2 linked regions of the Flocculibacter collagenilyticus genome follow. The main gene of each other region encodes a partner of the protein of the gene in region 2 in a complex. Links are inferred from orthologs where the notes say so. Each region holds a gene or a part of one and is shown on either strand. Other genes may lie near its edges.

What was found.
Region 1: the proteins of dapF (region 2) and rppH are in contact, whole or in part, in a solved structure (PDB 5YGU), measured with the Escherichia coli proteins. The link is inferred for Flocculibacter collagenilyticus from one-to-one orthologs.

Annotation. Positions count from the first base shown.
Region 1 is NZ_CP059888.1:2,823,221-2,834,486, forward strand. What follows is about bases 4,783-7,605. They hold rppH (RNA pyrophosphohydrolase), read right to left. Parts: upstream 6,536-7,605; coding sequence 6,029-6,535; downstream 4,783-6,028. Other genes in these bases: ptsP (phosphoenolpyruvate--protein phosphotransferase), read right to left, coding at 4,783-5,964; mutH (DNA mismatch repair endonuclease MutH), read left to right, coding at 6,963-7,605. In the rest of the region: UTP--glucose-1-phosphate uridylyltransferase GalU, read right to left, coding at 23-928; HUU81_RS12505 (thymidylate synthase), read right to left, coding at 946-1,779; lgt (prolipoprotein diacylglyceryl transferase), read right to left, coding at 1,834-2,631; HUU81_RS12515 (sulfite exporter TauE/SafE family protein), read right to left, coding at 2,646-3,452; more of ptsP, read right to left, coding at 3,673-4,782; more of mutH, read left to right, coding at 7,606-7,664; HUU81_RS12535 (hypothetical protein), read right to left, coding at 7,763-9,202; HUU81_RS12540 (CHAD domain-containing protein), read left to right, coding at 9,532-10,482; HUU81_RS12545 (DUF350 domain-containing protein), read left to right, coding at 10,505-11,266. UniProt on the Escherichia coli protein: Master regulator of 5'-end-dependent mRNA decay.
Region 2 is NZ_CP059888.1:104,744-115,984, reverse strand. Bases 4,059-6,856 are described here. They hold dapF (diaminopimelate epimerase), read right to left. Parts: upstream 5,974-6,856; coding sequence 5,143-5,973; downstream 4,059-5,142. Other genes in these bases: lysA (diaminopimelate decarboxylase), read right to left, coding at 6,083-6,856; HUU81_RS00490 (DUF484 family protein), read right to left, coding at 4,454-5,146; HUU81_RS00495 (hypothetical protein), read right to left, coding at 4,059-4,061. Also shown: HUU81_RS00505 (M16 family metallopeptidase), read right to left, coding at 1-2,413; HUU81_RS00500 (LysR family transcriptional regulator), read left to right, coding at 2,609-3,472; more of HUU81_RS00495, read right to left, coding at 3,564-4,058; more of lysA, read right to left, coding at 6,857-7,351; HUU81_RS00475 (lipoprotein), read right to left, coding at 7,384-7,581; iron donor protein CyaY, read left to right, coding at 7,656-7,979; HUU81_RS00465 (alpha/beta hydrolase), read left to right, coding at 7,983-8,672; HUU81_RS00460 (DUF2914 domain-containing protein), read left to right, coding at 8,708-9,589; hemC (hydroxymethylbilane synthase), read left to right, coding at 9,644-10,609; HUU81_RS00450 (uroporphyrinogen-III synthase), read left to right, coding at 10,616-11,241. UniProt on the Escherichia coli protein: Involved in the succinylase branch of the L-lysine biosynthesis and in the biosynthesis of the pentapeptide incorporated in the peptidoglycan moiety. Catalyzes the stereoinversion of LL-2,6-diaminopimelate (L,L-DAP) to meso-diaminopimelate (meso-DAP).

The sequences.
Region 1 (11,266 bases), 2.7 Mb from region 2 along the record:
GATTTCCAGTCATTAATTGTGGTTAGCTTTTTACCTGTGTTAGCTTGGCCTGTGCCAGCTCCGACAAGTATTCACCAAACTCCTCTTTTAATTCGCTGTGTCTTAACGCGTATTCAACGTTTGCTTTCATATAGCCTAGCTTGCTACCACAATCATGGCTTTTTCCTTTCATATAATACGCTTGTACCGGATCTTGTTCTAATAGCATGTCAATAGCATCGGTTAGCTGTATTTCGTCACCTGCACCAGGTGGCGTTTTTTGTAACAAAGGCCAAATTTTTTCACTTAACACATATCGGCCAACAACGGCCAAATCACTTGGCGCTTCGTCTAATGAGGGCTTTTCTACCACTTTCTTGATATTGGTTGAGTCACCCGGCGCTAATTGATCGCCATTAATATCAACAATACCAAACTTATTCACGTCTTGATGAGCCACCTGCTCTACCATAATTTGGCTGTGCTGATCTTCGTTGTAGCGCGCCATCATTTCTGCAAGGTTTTCTTTAGATAAGTCACTGTGATACTCGTCAATCAATACGTCAGGTAATAACACTGCAAAAGCATGGTCGCGAATGATAGGATACGCACACATGATTGCATGCCCTAACCCCTTTGCTTCACCTTGACGGATGCTAATGACTGTCACATCTTTCGGGCAAATCGCTTGCACTTCTTCTAAAAGTTGGCGCTTAACGCGTTTTTCTAGCGTAGCTTCTAATTCAAAGCTTTTATCAAAGTGGTTTGCAACTGAATTCTTACTTGAATGAGTCACCAGCACAATTTCTTTTATTCCTGCAGCAATGGCTTCATTAACCACATGCTGGATAAGCGGCTTATCAACGACTGGTAACATCTCTTTAGGGATTGCTTTGGTGGCAGGTAACATTCTAGTACCAAGTCCAGCCACAGGGATTACTGCTTTCATTGTCATGGATTATTCCTTTAAATTGCTATTGGCGCTTTAATATGCGGATGAGATTGGTAATCAATCAACTCAAAATCATCAAAGTTGAATTCTAAGATATGTTTTACTTGAGGGCTTATTTTCATTTTTGGTAATGGGTGCGGTGTGCGCCCTAACTGCTCATTTGCCTGTTCTAAGTGATTACTATACAAATGTGCATCACCTAAAGTATGAACAAATTCGCCTAACTCTAAATCACATACCTGCGCTATCATCATAGTAAGCAACGCATAGCTTGCAATATTAAATGGAACACCTAAAAAGATGTCAGCACTGCGCTGATAAAGCTGGCAAGACAACTTATTGTTACTTACATAAAACTGAAATAGGGTATGACAAGGAGGTAGCGCCTGCTTACCATTGGCCGCATTTTCTTTTGGAGACTTAGATGAGTCAGGCAGTACACTCGGGTTCCACGCACTTACAATTAAGCGCCTTGAATCCGGGTTAGCTTTAATTTGCTCAATTACTTCGGTTATTTGGTCAATTGACGTTCCATCACCGGCATCCCAGCTACGCCACTGCTTACCATAAACAGGGCCAAGCTCGCCATCATCCGTTGCCCACTCATTCCATATTGATACGCCATTCTCATTTAAGTAGGCAATATTCGTTTCGCCTTTTAAGAACCATAGCAGTTCATGGATAATCGAGCGCAAATGACACTTTTTTGTTGTCACTAACGGAAAACCATCGGCTAAATTAAATCGCATTTGATAACCAAATACACTGCGAGTGCCGGTACCAGTTCGATCTTCTTTCTTGTCACCGTTGTCGATAACATGCTGCATTAACTCTAAGTATTGCTTCATACTAACATCTACTATTTATTTAACTTTTTACAAATTACTTACTTGGACGTTTACTTAAACAGAAACAGGTTTATTACTATTTCTATAGCCATTAATTATCAGTGCTAGTCCAACTATAACCATTGGTAACGACAATAATTGTCCCATCGACACCCAACCACTAAATAACCCTAGGTGAGCATCAGGCTCTCGGAAAAACTCAATAATGAAGCGGAAACTACCATATCCCACTAAAAACAATCCACCCACAGTACCTGCAGGTCGGTCTTTTTTAGCAAAAAGATAAACAATTATAAACAGCACCACACCTTCTAATAAAAATTCATAAAGCTGCGACGGATGTCGTGGTAATGGCCCAGCCCCAGGAAAAATAAATGCCCATGGCACGTCGGTTGTTCTTCCCCAAAGTTCAGCATTGATAAAGTTGCCTAAACGGCCAGCGCCTAACCCAATAGGGATCAGTGGCGCAACAAAGTCACCAATTTCAAGAAATCGCTTTTTCTCTTTTCTTGCAAAAATATATATTGCGGTTATGACGCCTAACAATCCACCGTGGAAAGACATTCCGCCTTCCCATACTTTGAGAAGATATAACGGTTCTTGCAGAAAATATTCAAACTGATAAAACAGAACATAACCGATACGCCCCCCCAAAATAACGCCCAAAAAGCCAAAAAATAATAAATCAGAGACTTGCTCTTTGGTCCATTCATTTTGGGATTTTTCAGCCGCTTTATTAGCTAAAAATAAGGCCGCTGCAAAGCCTACCAAATACATTAATCCGTACCAACGAACAGCAAGAGGACCAATTTCAAAAATAATGGGATCTATTTGTGGAAAAGCTAACGCCATGTAAACAATAACTCCTAACTAAAAATCATCTTCAGCGCGATAATACTCAGTAACACCGCAAAAATTCGTTTTAATTTCTTAATTGGCATCGTTTGTACCAATCTTGCACCGATCGGTGCAGTTAACATTGAAGTTATAATAACTCCAAATACCGCAGGTAAGAATACATACCCCAAATAACCTGTTTGCCAGTTAGTTTGCTCCCAGCCACTATAAATAAATCCAGCTGAACCAAATATTGCAATAGCAAACCCGCACGCTGCAGCAGCGCCAATGGCTCGACGAATGTCTACGCCAAAATAATTCAACGTTGGGACAATTAGCGCACCACCGCCAATCCCCACCAATGAACTCATACCGCCCAGCACGGTACCTATTAATACTATTACAGGGCCTGGCGGCAATGTTTTATCTGTATGAATAACTGTTTTGCTTGTTGCCATTCTAATTGCGATAAACACAACCGCAACAGCAAAAATATTTTTAAGCCACTCTGCATTAACCTGACTGGCAAACACACCAACCAATGCAGCTCCGAGAGCCACGCCAGACATTATCCACGGGGCAAATTCCCAAGGAACATTATCTTTACGATGATGTGCTAAACAAGAGGAGTATGAAGTAAAAATAATCGTAGCTAGCGAAGTGGCAATTGCAACAACCACCGCTTTTTCTGGCGTTGCTATCTCAAAATAAGGTAAAAGAAACATAAGAAAAGGGACCACCAACAGCCCGCCACCAATACCTAATAAACCTGCTAAGACGCCTACTAGACCACCAAGACAGGCACACAGTAGAAAAACATACAGCATTTCTAACATTAGTATTGATCTCTTATTAGTATGAGTAATTACAAGCTGTCAAACTGGTAATTGAATATTATGCACAATCCTTCATTACTCGCCCTGTTGGTGAGCACACTTTAAAAGATTATTACTTATCGCCTTTAAATTTTACGGCGGCTATTGTAGCAAGTCTGACTGTGAAAGATACAATCAATTTTAAGGTCACAAAAATGATTAACTGGTAAATGATAGAGTATTAACCACCTGCATGAATAAGGTGCGACATTTTATGTGCTCGTAGTACTTTATCCATAATAGCTTTAACGTTATGTGCTGAAGATGCATTTAAACATTGATCAAGTATATCTGTCATCGTACTAACGCTAATGTGCCTTAAGACGTATTTAACTTTAAGTAAATTTTGCGGGTTCATACTCAAGTCTCGATATCCCATTGCAAGTAATAAGATTGCACCACGAGGTTCTCCTGCAAGCTCGCCACAAACACTCACAGGCGTGTGCAAATTCGCTGATTGGTTTGCAATTTTCGCTAACACCCGTAACACCGCGGGATGGAATGAGTCATATAACGATGCAACCCGAGCATTATTTCTGTCTACCGCGAGTAAATATTGGGTCAAGTCGTTGCTGCCTACTGAAAAGAAGTCGACTCTTTGGGCTAGTTCCTGTAATTGAAAGACTGCTGCAGGCACCTCTAACATCACGCCTATACTCGGCTTGTTAATGTCTTTAACGTTATGTTGGGCTTTATACTCTTCATTTACCTCAAAGTAAGCTTGCTTAATGAAGCGTAGAGCTTCATCTACTTCTCCTACATCAGCCACCATGGGTAGCATCAGTTTAAGGTTACCTTTTCCTATATTTGCTTTTATCAACGCCCTGATCTGCACTAAAAAGATTTCTGGATGATCGAGTGTCACTCTAATCCCACGCCATCCAAGAAATGGATTATCCTCAACGATAGGGAAATAAGGGAGTGACTTATCACCACCAATATCTAAGGTGCGGATTGTTACAGGGTCGTTTGGATACAACTCTAAGGCGCGGCGATACAGCGTTGCTTGCTCCGTTTCCGAAGGGAAGTACTCTTTCAACATGAAAGGCAACTCAGTACGATACAAGCCAATACCTGCAGCATGAAGGTGAAGGCCATGTTCAGCTTCAAGCCCTAAGCCACTGTTAAGTAAAAGAGAGAAGGCTACATTATCGAGAGTGTTTGATGGTAAGTGTACTTCTTCAAGTAACTGCGTTTGCATCATCGCTTCTTCATCAAGTAGCTTTTGATACTCACCGATTACCGCGTCAGGTGGTGAAACTAAAACAAAGCCGTTATAGCCATCAACTGCCAGTGTTTTACCCTCAATGTCCATTAAAGGTAACTCTTCTACGCCAAGCACAGCAGGGATCCCCATACCACGCGCCATAATAGCGGCATGTGAATTGGTTGAGCCTTTTACAGAAACAATGGCTTTTAAGTTCTTACGAGGGATGTCGGCTAGCATTGACGCTGTCACTTCATTTGCGATTAAGATAACGTCTTCAGCTACTTTTAGGTGCTCTTCTGTATGATGATGCTTTTTTTGTAGGTTTTTTAGTACTTGGCACCCTAAATCCCACACATCTGTCGCCCGCTGCCTTATGTAATCATCTTCCATTGAAGAAAACTGATCAATAAACTTATTCACGACAATTTTTAACGCACTCATTGCACACCAGCCCATTTTAATGTGTGCAATAACTTCTTTCCCAATACTGGCAGAGTCAAGCATTTGCTGATATATCTCAAAAATATTCAGCGCATCAGAGGGTAAGTGCTCCGACAATTTTCGTGACATTTCTTCAAAGTCATTACGAGTTAATTCAACAGCCTTATAAAAACACTCAATTTCTTCGTCAATGTTGTCTATTTTACTTAACGAGATGCTATCAAAGTCCACCAGCGGCGAATAAATGACGGCCTGCCCCATTGCTACACCAGCAGCACCCGCCACAGCTTTTAAATGAATTGCTTGATGAGTAGATTGTTTGGGGGCAGAAAAGTGGTGTTTCTTGGTTTCAACGTGAGCAAGTACAGATGCAATTTGTGCAGATAATGTAACTAGAAAAGCCTCTTCATCTTCACTAAATACACGCGCTTCTGATTGTTGTAAGGTAATAACACCCAACACTTTTTTATGATGGATAATTGGCACGCCTAAAAACGCACGATATTGCTCTTCGTGCGCTTCGGGATCAGCTTTAAACCGCTCATGTGAGGATGCATCGGCTAGATTTATAGGTTCTTCTCGTTGACCAACCCAGCCTATAACACCTTCAGCAAAACCAACGGTAAGCCGGCCAACCGCATCCGGGCTTAAACCATCAGTGGCCATCAGCATAAAGTGCTGCTGGCTATTATCAGCTAAAAAAACTGAACAGCACTCAGTCGCCATGGCTTGCCTAGTCATGCAAACCATTTTCTCTAATGCTGTATTAAGTTCAGGTTCTCTATTTACTTCCTGAACGATTCTTCGCAAAGTTGTAAGCATAATAGATATTAAAGCAACACACGCTCTCGTTAGCTACCAAGCTGTTCGTGTTACAACATTTGCTTTATCGTTTAAATCTCTTTCCTTCTTTCTTTTGAAATGGCAATGCAATCGGTGCAAATTCTTTCATGACTTTACGGTAAACATCTCGCTTAAATGAAACCACTTGTCTTACAGGATACCAATAACTTACCCAGCGCCAATCATCAAACTCTGGATGGCTAGTATCCAACAAATTTACGTCACTGTCTTTACAGGTAAGTCGTAATAAAAACCACTTTTGTTTTTGACCTATACAAACAGGACTGCTGTCTCTTCTTATTAAGCGTTTTGGTAACTTATATCGAAGCCAATGCTTGGTTGTGCAAAGTATTTCAACATCATCTCGATTTAAGCCCACCTCTTCTTTAAGCTCGCGATACATGGTTTGCTCAGGCGTTTCATCTTTATCTATCCCACCTTGTGGAAACTGCCAAGAGTGCTGACCAAACCGACGAGCCCAAAAAACTTGTCCATGATTATTGCAGATTACAATGCCGACATTCGCTCTGAAGCCTTCGGCATCTATCACGTTAAATCCTAGCAAAACAATCTTTAATGGTAAGATTCAACCATATTCGCTTAGTTTGAGCAACGACAATTTTCTGTATGAATACTTTATACTCAGGTACAACCTTAGACTATCCACACAGACTGTGGATAAATATGTTTAAAAGTTTAACTGGAAAGCGAATTAATTTAGTTATACAACAGCACAAAATGTAGAAAATAAAAATAGACAAATAAATTCAATAACTTACCTTCATACCAATCCGCGTTGCAAAAATAAAACTTGTGGATAACATTGCTTGTATCATTTTTAACCATAACTTTATTCACAGTTTAAAAAGTAATAACTGCTCGAATTGTGAATAAACAATTTCCCTATGATTTAACATTGTCAATGATAGAATACGTATATTCATTTGCTAATTTGCACATTGTTACCACAAATATAAATGACTAGCTCTTATTCACAAAAGCCTACACCTCCACAATCTGAAAACGAATTACTGGAACGATGTAATCGCATTGCAGGGCACTCTATTGCTGAATTAGCTCAACAATTTAATGCTGCAACGCCAAAAAATTTAGTTAAAGACAAGGGTTGGCTAGGTCAAATGCTTGAACATGCACTTGGAGCAAGTGCGGCCTCCCGTCCAGAACCAGACTTCCCGCAATTAGGTATTGAATTAAAAACCTTACCCATCACTCCAAGTGGTAAACCACTAGAAACAACCTACGTCAGCATTACCCCATTGATTAATGTTAATGGGCTAAAGTGGCATCAGAGCAATGTTTATAAAAAACTAAGGCGCATTTTATGGGTACCCATTGTCACCAAAACACACGCCAATGAGACTATTCCTTTATCACAACGCATAATCGCAACGCCCTTTATCTGGAGCCCTTCTGAAGCGCAAATGAATAGTTTAAAAGCAGACTGGGAAGAAATTATGGAAATGATTGCTACCGGTGAAGTGGAGTCTATCACGGCACGAATTGGTACTGTTATGCAGCTTCGCCCTAAAGGCGCAAATGCCAAAGCCTTAACAAATGCAATTGGTAAAGATGGCACCGTAATCCAAACACTACCAAAAGGCTTTTATCTAAAAACTGAATTTACAAAGAAAATATTAGCAGAGCACTTTTCTTTATAAACCTATTTAAAGTATTAAATTCTGAATTGTAGAAATAAAAAAAGCCATGACGAAATTAACACCATGGCTCATTCACTATTAATTTGCATTAATACTTTTTAATCTTCTAAGCAAGCTTCCCAGGTTTCTCCATCAAAGCTGCACTCTGTAGTATGTGTACCGTCTTTAGCACGAATAAATCTTTCCCATAAGCCTTCATTATTCTTAGTAACTTGTGTTAACTGATCGCCTTGAGAGAAGTCATATCGCTTATACCAGCTGTTATAAGGGATCTGAACTTCTTCATCAAATTTATAACCCATTACTGAAAGCTCATCGATTAACTCTTGAGTGTCAAAAGCTTCTTCATTATTAGCAAGATCTATCCAGTGAGGTAGTGTTAAACTTTGCCATTGAGAAACTGAGGTAAAGAACGACTTACCACCTTCATTATAGTAAGCCGAAAAGTTTCTCCAGCCTATGCTTCCAACTTCTGTAGGTTGACAGTTAGTATGATCATCAATTAAATGTAAATTCTTTGAAGAGTTAGATATTGAATACTCTACTCCATTGCTATTTACAAGTACTTGTTCAGAAAAACTACAATCAAACTGATCTGTTTCTCCTCCCATAAAACGCACATCTGTAGTAGTTTCAATCCTTCCAGAATTCCAAGGTTTTGCAACAACATCACGATAATATATAGGACGAATTACTTGAGTAAGTGAGTCATTCATTTGATCTTTTCGCCCTAAGTAACCTGCATCACCATACGAAATATGAACATCTCTAAACCAAACATGCTCATTTGGGTCTGGCAGTGCAACATGGGTATCCTGATAATGAACTACTCGCCTTTCAGTTGCATTTGGATACTGTGTTTCAAGTGAAGATGCATATGCAAAGCTCTGCTTAAGCCCCTTAACAATTTCTAAAGCTAGCAGTGTCGTTTCCGCATCATTTTCCGCAATGAAGTCTGAAAATATTTTTTCAGACGAAATATTGTACTTATTTACAGTGTTATAAATAGTATTAGATAAACGCTCTTTCATTTTATCGCGCTTTTCTTGATCGTTTAATAACGCAGTGCAACTTTCTACAGGAGTTATTCCTAACTCAGCCTTAACGCCTTCCCATAAAACGGTAGTTAAAGGTGAAATATTGAGTAATGTATCGTCAGTAATCGCTGCAAACAGTGGTGGACGATACATTTGATATGCTTCTGTCACTTCACCTTGATCTTCATCGTAAGCGCCTACAGGTACATCTACATATACAGCTGTGTATGCAGCACATTTAGCTTCAGTTGCAGTTAACTCTAGTAAGTAATTACCTGCGTCACCTGACACAGCCGTTGGCTCGCCTTCGTCAAACTGGCCATTACCATTAAAATCCAGCCACACTGTTGCACCACGCACATAACCATCGATCACTTTACCTGTGATTGTTTTATTTTCTGGAGTGATAGGAGGCGGATTAGAGTTATCTGATGACGAGCTTCCGCCACAAGAAGCTAGCAAAGACACCGACAAGGCAAGAGTGAGCGATTTCAAACGCATACTAGATATTCCTTTATAGTTATTTTATAGATGAAATTTTGCTCGTTATACTATAGAAATAATACTTATTATCAATTGTTCTTTGTTACAAAATAAGAATAAATGTAAAGAAAGTTAGCTAATTTAAATCGCTACATTCTTAAAAGCTTCCTGTATTAGCCTTCCTTGCAAGCACGAACTCGTTTCTACCACACAATCGAGCCCTCTAAATTATTTATTATTTTGTTACTAAGCTATAAGCAAATTTAAGCTTTCTCGCTTGGTTATCCGAGATGGCTATGTAAAAATGCATGTCGAAAAATTAACAGCTGCAAATCAGGTGACAATGAATGTCAGAGATCAAAACTTGGAAACTGATTAGTTTGTTTTGTTTGCTCAGCTTATTATTGGGCTGCGACTCTAAAGAAGAGCGAACACAACAAACAATTAAACTATTACATGAAGAAGCAACACTTGAAGTTAACGCTTTAGGTAATGCGTTAGATAAGAAGCAAATCCATAATGCAAAGCTATTAACTGAATATGGAAAAACGCTGAGTCAGCAAAATCCGCAATTAAGTGAAATTGCAAAAGTGATCACACAAGATGCGACTAAGCAAGGACCGTTATACCAAAACCTACTCTCACGTTTAAGCGATTTAAAAACACCTTCACCTGAAATGCCAAGTGAAGAAGTGATTAGACAAATTGAGTTAGTAAAAAGTGCAGCAAAAATCAGTGTATTTGCTGATGCTTTAACTGATCCTATAAATGTATTAGCAGACCTCTCTAACGGCACTTTGCCCCGAGTTGGCGCCATCAGTGAAGCAGCAGAAACTGCAGCTAATAGTGCTACTGATATAGGTAACCAGTTAGTTGGCAACCCTAATTATGGCGAATGGCAAACTAGCTCAAGTGGTATTAGCTTTTGGCAGTGGTATGCCATGTACCGTATATTTGATGACATCTTTGATCGAATAGAGTACGGAAGGTGGAGCAAGCGTCGTAAATATAGTTATTACAACGACTATGGTCGTTCGCGGTACACTAGCTATAAACAATATAAGCATCAAAATAAAATTGAAAACAGGACGCGCCAATCATACAAAAGCCAAGGCAAACAATTTACCAGCCCTTACGCTAAAACTAAAACAGGTGCATCAGGATTGAGCCGCAGTAGCCACACCCCACCCGCTGTGCGTAGTAGTTACTCTAAAGCGAGTAACTATTCAAAGTCGAGCTCTGGCTCGGTGCGCAATAGCTCAAGTAGAACTTCTCGCGGCATTAGCCGAGGCAAATAAGAATAATTAGCGGAGTCTAAACATGCATTACATTACTGGATTAACGGCTTGGTCGATTCAAGCATTATTAATTGATTTCATTATCATTGTCGCCCTATTCGTTAGCTTAAAATATATCAAAGGTTGGGTGTCTAACCTTCATGCTAACGACGAAATAACAGAAAAAGATAACTTTGCATTCGGATTAAGTTTTGCAGCTGGTTTAGCCGGGCTTGCCATCGTATTAACAGGCATTACAAGCGGCGCCTTTGCAGATTCATTAGCACAAGAAGCAACACAAATGGCCGGTTATGGTCTTATCGGTATTGCCCTCATTAAGTTTGGTCACTTTTTTCAAGATAAAGTGACACTTAGAAAAGTGAACCTACACGATGAGATTATCAAGGAAAATATTACTGCTGCACTAGTAGACTTTGGGCATGTAGTCAGTGTAGCGATTGTAATCCGTTCAGCACTAATTTGGGTATTAACTGAAGGCTGGCATGGCTTACCTATTGTAATAGTCGCCTTTATTATCGGTAATCTTTGCTTGTTACTAGTGAGCCAGTACCGAATATTTTTATTTAGACGAACCAATCGCAATGGGGATTGCTTGCAACAAGCAATTACAGACAATAATATTGCGGTAGGTATACGTTATGCAGGCTTTTTAATTGGTAGTGCATTAGCATTAACTGCTGCGACGGGTATTGCCCCTTACGTCGCTGACAACATCACTGCAAGTCTTGTTTACTGGTCAATTACCGCCCTAATCAGCATAGCTGCTTTTATTCTGCTTCATTTA
Region 2 (11,241 bases):
TAACATTAGTAATACTAACGAAATGCGCTAATTCTTGCTCAAATACCTTACTTGTTTTCTCAAGCCTTTGATGCCTACGTAACTTAACGTGTGCTCTTTGCTCAGTTGCATAATGCTTAATAAAACGGTGTTTGCCACTTATTGGCATTATGTGGTGTTCCACGTTGCTAGTTATGTCTCCAGTGGCAGGTAATGAAGCAAGATAAGTGGCTACATGCTGCTTAAGCGTAGCTTTTTCCAAGTTCCCGACAAAGAAATATTCAAAATTAGTAGCATTACTAAACCACTGCTGATGTATCGTGTTTAATCGTGCGGAGGATATCTCAGTCGCATGTTCAACCCTCCAGGGCTGACTTCTGAAATGATCTTGCCAATAAAATACTCCCGCTTCGTCATTAAAACGTTCGTTATATGCATGCTTTCTGATCGCTTGGTAGTCAAGCACATTATCCTTATGTCGCTGAACAATGGCGTCGTTAAATCGTGGCGAAACAAGCCTTAAATAGTTTAATTTTAAGAATGACTCCAACTCACTAACCACACCCCCTCCATACAGATAGTGCCAATCACGACTCGCTCCGAATTCAAGAGAAATTTGATGCTCAGTTTGAAACCGTCCTAATGTATTAATATCGTACGTGGCCACGCCTGTATTATTCATAACAGCGCTGAACGCTAGTGCATTACGATACAACTCATCTGCAATCATAGATGTACCGCCAGAAGCAATTGCTTTGTAAATAAAATAGTCAGGCTCAAAGTCAGTTTTCTTAAAGTGCACAACTGCACCATTAGATAATTGCCAACTAACGAAACCTAATTCTTCGTTTTCCGTTTCACTCACAATGTAACCAGCTTTAGGCTGTTTAATCATTAAGTCATTTTTAGTTAATGTCCCCCGATAAGGGGCTGTCGATAACTCTTTTGTCTGCCTTCTAATCTCTTTTAACTTCTGAGCTGTTGGCAACGCGCTTTTCAGTGCTTCAGGGGCTAGCACAAATTCAAAGCCACGCTGTATAGATATCAGCGCAGACGCAAATGTATTTAGCTCTTCTAACGTGATTGCTTGCACTGTACGTTTTTGTTCATTTACTTGTTGCTCGGGTGATAAAGCAAGCTTGTTAAATAGAAAGTGATTAGTTAGTTGTTCTGCAAACTTCCCCGAATAAAAGCCTTTACTATTAAGTAAGTATGCGTCAAGCCTAGCAACAATAGCTTGCTTATAATGAGCCAACTCAGTTGCAGTAAAGCCATGTTGCTTAACACGTTGTAACTCTTTTAACAGCGCCCAATAGCCACCTTCTATTTCGTTATGTTTCGCTTTGACTGTAAAGCCATGAACTTGTGTCTTATCTGCTAATAGATCACTATAGCTTCTTGCTTCAAAAAAAGGAGCTGAATCTGATAAAGACAGCTTCTTAAGTCGCTCATTCAAAAGATAATTGAACAATGCTTTCATTCTTAACGGTTTAATGTGCTTTATATTTGAATACTCGCGCTTTTCGGCCAACAACATGAGTCGCACAACCGATGAGGTTTGCTGCTTATCTGAATAAATCACACTGTGTATCTTATCTCTTGCAGGAATATTGTAGCTTTTTTGCTTAGCGTTACTTTTATTAGCTATCGCACCAAACTTTGTTGTAATTAAAGCTTCAACGTCTTTAATAGTCACGTCACCAACCACAATGAGCGCCATATTGCTTGGCGTGTACCACTTATGATAAAACTGCTTAAGCATATTTGACGTAATATGGCTTATGCCAGCTGGATTACCCACAGCTAAATGGTCTAGATATCTTGAGTTATTCCACAAAGCCTCTCTTTGAACTTTATTAATTCCCTTAGTAGCATGCTCATTTTGATTACGCCACTCTTCTAATATGATCCCCCGTTCTTTTTCAACTTCTAAATTGTCAAATGAAATACTTTCTGCCCAATCTTTCATTATTGTTAGGCTAGTATGGATATTGTCGGGGTTATCAGTGGGAACAGTTAGTCTATATACAGTTTTGTTGAAGTTAGTGACAGCGTTGGAGTGGCTACCAAAGCTCATCCCCATCTTTTCCATCGCTGTAATCACCTGATTTTTTGGAAAATGCTTTGTTCCATTAAACGCCATGTGCTCTACAAAATGTGCTACGCCATTTTGATTATCAAGATCTTGTAACGAACCAACTTTTACTGCCAAACGTAACTCTATTCTATTGGCTGGAACATTGTGTTTATGAATATAATAGGTAAAGCCATTACTTAATTGCCCATGCACTACATCCTGACGAAGGTTACTCGGGTGCTCAGGCTTTACTAAATCAGTATTGTTAATATCGCTATGCTTTGGATGTAAAGTAGGAGAAGAGAAACATGCCGACAGTGTAAAACTTAATAACAAGAGAAGTAAACGTAACATCATAAGATCCTTTATATACGAAAATACACTGAGTGTTATAGTCAAACATACTGAAAAAGAAGCCAAATAATACCAAACAAGCTTCTCTTTTACATACCACCCATTACGACATTGCTACCTTAAACAATTAAAAAACGTTTTATTTACGTTAAATACATATATTCTAGTCATATTAAACACTTAGCCAGTTGCACAATAATGACTCCGAATTACGACGACTTAACGTACTTTTTAGAAGTAGTAAGCACCAAGAATTTGTCACGCGCTGCTGAACGGCTTGGCATCACTCAGCCTAGTATCAGTGCAGCAATGAAACGACTGGAAATCAGCTTAGACACGGATATTTTATTGCGCACCCGAACAGGTGTGCAATTGACAAAAGCAGGTGAGGAGCTTCTATTATACAGCCAAAAGTTTCTTGCCGACTGGGATCATATTAAGCAACGCGTTAAGCGTACTGAGGCAACATTGGCGGGTGACTTTTCTTTTGGCTGTCACCCCTCTGTTGCGCTTTATGCACTCCCCTTGCTTTTGTCGCATCTTGAGAACACTCTGCCATTACTGCATTTTCATTTTACGCACGATCTTTCGAGAAAAATCACTGAAAGGATCATTAGCTACGACATTGATTTCGGATTAATTATTAACCCAATTCAGCATCCTGATTTGGTCATTCAGTCAATACTCTTTGATGAAGTGTGTCTGTGGACCCGTAAAAATCCAAGCTTAAAACAACAAGTGCACTCTCCTGAGTGTACGCTCATTTTTGATCCGCATTTAAAACAAAGCCAAACCGTGTATAAACAACTATCGTCATATCGCTTTAATGAAATACATACCAATAATTTAGAAGTAATTAGTGCCTTAATTGAGTCTGGGCAGGGGATTGGTATTTTACCTACTCGAGTAGCTCACAATGATGCAAGATCGCTAATGAAAGAACAGGCACTACCTTATGACAGTGTGAGAGATGAGTTATGCTTTGTGTACAGAGGCGATAAGCAAAGTCGGCATATTAGTCGTGCCCTAGGCCAAGAAATACAACATGCGTTAAAACCCTAAAGCTTGCGCAGTAAGCAGCTGTGGCAACAACATGAACAACCTATCAAGCAGTTATGACCACAGAGTTTTATCCGTACTAATCCATTTCGACTTAAGACGCGGTATTAAGTACCTCACAACTTACCGCTGTAGTCAGTGCATGTACCCCACTATAGCTTGAGAATGGCGTTAATATATCACCAAATGTTTGACCGTATTTAGCTTCAATGGTCACAAACGTACCATAGTATTGCGTGTCATAATCAAAACGGTATAACGCGCCTTGATTCGTGATTGCGCTTAACACCATTTCATCTGATGCAGCACCCGAGCGATAACTACTAGAGATGGCTAACTGACTAGTTAAAGTTTCATAGTTGTGAATGCGGCTACTGCCAAAGTTAAGGGCGATACCAATACCGCAGTTTTTGTCATGTAATTGCGGATAGGGCACATAAAGCTCAACGCTGGTCGCGTTGTGATTAAAAGTCACAAAGTTATTATCGTGTTTAAACCAAGTATCAAGTCCAGCCATAGCCGACATGGATACTGTACTTGCGGCTACCAATGCCGTTGCTGTTAGGTATTTATTGATTAAGTTAACAGTCATATTCGTCCTCCTATTAAACTGCCAACCTATCCTATCGATATGTATTTCATAGATAAAATTGTTAATGACTCTTATTGTCATAGGCAAGAACTATGGCATTAAAAACCGAACTGAATGACAATCGTATTGACGGTGAGGGGTGTTGCGTTAATAGTGAAGAAAGCGACGAATAATCGACGGCAGAGGCGCAATACAACGTAAAAAGCAAACTCAACTATGCTGCTTACTCATCAGTGTTGCGCTGAAAAACACCGTTCGTGCTGCAAATATTGGATGCACTATTAATAGGATGAACCGAGCATAGAATGTACCGAGTATTGAATGTACTGAGAATTAAATGTACTGCGCGGTTGTTTCTTCGCGCTTAGCGCGATTCATCATATTGCCTGCCGTTAAGCATGGTCAAAACGCTCAAGCAGCAAGGTAAGTACACGCCCTAATTCATTAATAAATAATGTATCCATGCCCGGATAAAAATGATCATGATCAATACTACCAAAAGCAACTAAGCCCGTTGTCATGTCATCACCTAAAGTGAGCACAGCAACAGAATTAACTTCTTTATCATTAAAAAATAAAGTGGCTTCTTCTTTGCTCAGTCGGCCAAAATAGGTACTGCTATGCGATAATCGTTTTGCAATAAAATTAGTTAGCTTTTTATTTTCTAAATCCGGCAAACTGGCATTTTGCTCATTTAACTTAATCAGCTGCACGGCATTTAGGTTTAACTTTTCACTGATTAATAATTCGATAGATTGGAGTAATTCGGCTTGGTCAGACGCATCAAAAACACGAATAAAAATCTCACTAAATACTAAAAACACATGCTCATTTTGTCGCGCAATCGACATTAAATGCGTGATTTCTTCTTCAAGATATTGGCTTTTTTCACGTAGTACTTCTAGCTGACGCTCAACCAACGAAATAGTGCCTTTTTGTTGATGAGGTAAGCGTAATTGAGCTAACAAGTCTGGATTTTGTACAAAAAAATCAGGATGCTGCAATAGATACTCTTTAACTAAGCTTGCATCTAAACTTAACTCATCCTGCATTACAGGCTCGATAGGAGGCGTTATTTCGCTCATAAAATTATTTGTCCATCATATACATGTTCTGCTGGGCCGGTCATTTTTACTGGCTGTCCTGGACCATTCCAACGCACCGTAAGGGTGCCACCGGGCAACGCTACTTTTACCGTTGAAGCCAGTTTATTTTGCATCTTGCCAATTACTGCAGCTGCGCACGCGCCGGTACCACACGCCAAGGTTTCACCTGCACCGCGCTCCCATACCCGTAATTTGATGTAGTTATCTGACACAATTTCCATAAAGCCAATGTTGGCTTTTTCTGGAAAGCGCTCGTGCTTTTCAAAAATGGGCCCAAGCACATCAACTTCAGCGCGTTCAATATCTTCTACCGTGATAACGCAATGTGGGTTACCCATCGACACCGCGCCGCATAACACCGTGTGCTCTTCAGCACGCAGTATGTACGTCATCTCTTGCTTTTGCGCTTTAAACGGTACTTGCTTAGGTTCAAATTTAGGATGCCCCATATTCACGGTTACATTACCGTCTTTTTCATTAAACAGTGTAATATTTCCGTTCTTGGTACTAACTTGAATACGATGCTTGTTCGTTAACCCTTTCATTCGCACGAAACGCGCAAAACAGCGTGCACCATTACCGCACTGCTCTACCTCATTACCATCAGCATTAAAAATACGATAATGAAAATCTAAATCGGGATCGTAGGGAGGTTCAACAATTAACAGCTGGTCGAAACCAATGCCAAAATGACGGTCAGCTAATTTGCGGATTTGTTCTTTAGACAAGAATACATTTTGGGTGACGTTATCAATCACCATAAAATCATTTCCGAGTCCGTGCATTTTTGAAAAGTAAACTAACATAACTGCTTTATTATTATCTTGATTTGGTTATCTTAACGCATTTTCTTATATTAATCGCTGTGAACTTGTTTCAAGTAAAGCGCATTTGTTTTAGCAAAGATTCTGGTACTTATTCAATCAGTATAGACTCGCCGCGCCACAAGTCTTGCAACGTTTCTCGTGCCCGAACTAAGTGCATATTCGTGTTATCAACCATGACCTCAGCGGCGCGCGTGCGACTGTTGTAATTACTGCTCATCGTAAAACCATACGCCCCCGCAGAACGTACCGCCAGTAAGTCACCTTCTTGAATATTCAAATAGCGATCTTTACCTAAAAAGTCCCCTGTTTCACACACCGGCCCCACAATATCGTAAAGTTGTGTGGCTTGCGACTCTTCATTTGCTTCGTCGCGATCATTCACAGGAATAATGTTTTGCCACGCGCTGTATAGCGCAGGTCGCAGTAAATCATTCATGGCTGCATCCACAATAGCAAAGTCTTTATTTTCACCTTTTTTAATAAACTCAACTTGAGTTAATAAAATGCCCGCATTAGCCATAATTGCCCGTCCGGGTTCAAAAATAAGGGTTAAGTCTTTACGATGTTGTAGCTTGTCTACGATGGCTGCGGCATATCCAATCGGATGAGGCGGCGCTTCTTGGGCATAAGTAACTCCTAACCCTCCGCCTACATCTAAATGCGAAATATGAATGTCTTGCGCCTGTAACGTATCAATTAACGTAAGCACTTTATCTAATGCCGCTAAAAAAGGCTCTACTTCTGTTAACTGAGAGCCAATATGAAAATCAACCCCTTGCACATTCAACCACACGGACTCATGCGCATATTGGTACAACGGCATAACCTGAGTAATATCGATACCAAACTTGTTTTCTTTTAAGCCCGTAGAAATATACGGATGCGTATTTGCATCAATGTCTGGATTAACACGAATAGAAATAGGGGCCGACTGTTGACGTTGTTGCGCTACTTTTTCAATACGCTGAAGTTCAGATTCAGACTCAACATTAAAACATTTAATACCAACCTCAAGGGCATAGGCGATTTCTTGCTCTGTTTTGCCCACTCCAGAAAAAACGACTTTCTCAGGCTGACCACCTGCTACTATTACACGAGCGAGTTCGCCACCTGATACAATATCAAAACCCGACCCTAACTTAGCTAATACATTTAATACTGCTAAATTTGAATTCGCTTTAACTGCGTAACATATTACATGCGGATGCTGGGCAGCAGCTTGGTCAAACGCATGCCAGTGCCGTTCTATCGTTGCACGCGAATACACATAGGTTGGTGTACCGTATTCTGCAGCAATTGCATTTACGTTTACATGTTCAGCATGTAACGTATTATTGTGATAGTTAAAGTAGTCCAAGATGCGTCCTTATACACAGCTAATTGCTGAATCTATTCCTCGGTATTAGTGGTACCTTTGTTTACGCTATTTTGCACGTCTTGCGCTGGCGCATGTTCAGGTGTGTCTTCTGGCAATGTTAACGGGCCTTTTTGGCCACAGCCTTGCACTAACATTAACTGACAAAACAATAACGCACCGAGTGCATTACGACCATTTTTTTTCGTTAACTTGGTAAATATGTTATTCATAGAGTTATTTAGCGGTTTTTTTGACACGCAGAAGCCAATATAATGATGTTTTATTTAATATGGGAAATGTATCAATGAACGAACAGGAATACCACCAACTTGCTGACGAAATGCTGTTGGCCGTTGAAGAATCCATTGATGAGATAGATTTTGATCTAGATTACGAAGCCGCAGGTGGCATCTTAACCATTATTTTTCCCAACCAGTCCAAAATAATTATTAATAAACAAGCGCCATTGTTGCAGCTATGGGTTGCCACAAAATTCAATGGCCATCATTTTGAGCTCATCGACGACCAGTGGATTGATAACCGCACTGGTGCTGAATTTTGGCAACTGATTTCAGATGCCGCCACTAAGCAAGCTAATACCCCTATTCAATTTAAACCAGTGAACTAATTTATGACCGACTTATTATCAGCTGTTGAAGTTAATCCCGATGACGCCTCACAAGGGGTAAAGTCTGTTGTTATTTGGTTACATGGTCTTGGCGACTCAGGGTATGGTTTTGCCCCCATTGTGCCTGAGTTAGCGTTAGCCGATGAGCTAGCAACTCGATTTATTTTTCCACACGCGCCTGAACGTGCTGTTACCATCAATAATGGTTATCGCATGCGTGCATGGTACGACATTAAATCGATGGATTTAGACAAGCGCGCTGATGAAGCAGGAGTATTAGAGTCTGTTGAACAAGTTGAAGCGTTAATTGAGCAACAGATTGCACAAGGCATTCCTGCCAGCAAAATAGTCATTGCAGGTTTTAGCCAAGGCGGTGTAGTTGCAATGCACTTAGCCACTCGCAGCAAACATAAATTTGCAGGTATCATGGCAATGTCGACTTACATGTGCCAGCCGCAAAAATTAGCTGAGGAGCACAGCAAGGTAAATTTACACACGCCATTTATGATGATGCATGGCCGACAGGATGATGTTGTGCCGATGGCAATTGGCGTTCAAGCAAAAGACACACTGGAACAATGCGGTTACACCATTCGCTGGCATGAATTTAATATGCAGCACAATGTTTGCGCGGAACAAGTGCAAATCATTGCGCAGTGGCTAACCGATAACTTAGCTGAGTCAGTGGCTTAAGCAATAAATATAATAACTCATTTACTTGTGGTGATATGGCAGACAATCAACTAAAAATTACAGTCGCGCTCAAGTCAGCTGACTTAACAGCAAATACATTGGCCGAACAGCCCGACTTTGTTTCGCCAAAACCACCGTTTAGTAAAGTTAAAGTGATTAGCGCGGTAGTATGTTGTTTGTTACTCGCTGCGGCTGCGCTGTATTTTTTACCCTTTGCAACGCCGCTGGATGCTAAAACCAATACCGTTGATGTAAGCGCGCACGAACAAACTGCAACGGCAATAGCCACAGTAAAAGATCAGAGCGCTGTCGAGCCGGCCGCAAGCCAGCCAATCAGCCAACCTAACGACAGTAGCGGTGAGACTGAGACTGAGACTGATAGTGTAATTGAAAAAGCGGCGCTGATCCCCGCAACACTAAGGGTTACTCCTAAACATCCGGCCACAAAAGAGATTGAACCTGACCAAACAGCCACAGCAACTGATGAAGCGATAACACTGACTCATCCAGCCGAATTAGTAAACCCAGATACCGCGATTGAGAAAAAGCAAACAGTGTTATCAAATACACAATCAACGCATGTAGCGCGTGCCGTGCTAACCAATAAGATTGTAAATAGAGAGCCACAAGAGCAGCTCAATCATCACATCACCAGTAACAATGCCCAGCGCAGTAAATTATTTTTCTTTACTGAGCTGCATAATTTAGCGGGTCACACCGTACGTCATCGTTGGATATACAAAGGCAATATTGTTGCTGACGTGCCACTGACGATAAAGTCGAACCGATGGCGAACCTACTCTAGTAAAAGCGTTAATCAGTCTCAACCCGAACAGTGGTTAGGCCAATGGGCCGTTCAGGTTGTTGATGAAGATAACCATATTCTGATCAGTAAAGATTTTATTTATAAAAAATAACTAACGTTGAAGCACCTTACAGTTTGTATTACCGCTTCTTTGGAAATGTAAAAAATGACAACAAATACTGTACGTATCGCAACTCGTAAAAGCGCCCTTGCCCTTTGGCAAGCCGAATTTGTAAAAGCCGAGCTTGAAAAACACCACCCAGACCTCAGCGTAGAGCTAGTGCCAATGTCGACTCAGGGCGATAAAATTCTTGATACACCGCTTGCTAAAATTGGTGGTAAAGGCTTGTTTGTTAAAGAGTTAGAGCAAGCCATGCTAGATGGCCGTGCTGATATTGCAGTACATTCAATGAAAGATGTGCCTGTCGACTTTCCGGAAGGACTACACTTGCATACCATTTGCGAACGTGAAGATCCTCGCGATGCATTCGTTTCAAATAAATATGCAACCCTTGCTGATGTACCAAAAGGTTCAGTCATTGGCACGTCTAGTTTGCGCCGCCAATGCCAACTTAAAGCGCATCGTCCAGATCTCATTATTAAAGACCTACGAGGCAACGTAAACACACGCTTAGCAAAACTAGATAACAACGAATACGACGCCATTATATTAGCCGCAGCGGGATTAATTCGTTTAAAAATGGAAAGTCGTATTGCAGATTATTTAGCCCCTGAATTTAGCTTGCCGGCTAATGGGCAAGGCGCAGTCGGTATTGAGTGTCGTAGTGACGACACCCGTATTCAGTTACTGCTATCACCGTTAGAGCATCACCTCACGCGTATACGAGTAATGGCAGAACGAGCAATGAATCGCCGTTTACAAGGAGGCTGCCAAGTACCCATTGGTGCTTATGCCGAGATCCATGATCAACAGCTACACTTACGGGGTTTAGTTGGCAGTTTAGACGGTAAAGAAATACTCACCGCAGCCTTAAATGAAGATATCACCTTGTCAGCCGAAAATAAGCAAAACCAATTACAAGCTGAAGCGCTTGGTACAAAGCTGGCAGAACAGCTATTATCACAGGGTGCCGACCGAATTTTAGCCGCTGTCTATAAACAGGATGAATGATTATTTGTGAATAACGCACAGGATGACACTAACAACGATGAAACAGTGACGCTTTCTGATCTGCATTGTTTAATTACTCGGCCTGAAGCACAAGGCGCAAGCTTGATAAGAGCATTGCGCCCATACACCACTTCCATCAGCCATATACCACTTATTCGCATCCAGCCCGCGGTATTAGGTCACTATGACTCTGAAGCACATTTATCCACCACTAAACTTATTTATACCAGCCCAAATGCCGTGCAGCATTGTCCTACTGAATACTTTCGCAGTCATGCCAATGCGAGCTTTTTTGCCGTAGGAAAAAAGACCGCAGACTCACTTCATCATAAGCTATCAGGCTTAAGTATTCCCGCAGCCGTTGAAGTACCGCTTAATGAATCTAGTGAAGGGTTATTACAATTACCTGCGCTAAGCCAAGTTGCTCAAGACACCATCACCATCGTGCGTGGTGTGGGCGGACGAGAATTATTGGCGACTCAACTACGTGAACGGGGCGCAAAAATTAACTACCTTGAAGTGTATCAACGCGAAATCATACATAATGACCCGCAAATGTGGTACGACCAGTGGAAAAAAATACAAATAAATTGTATTGTTGTGACTAGTTTAGAAATATTAGAACAAATATT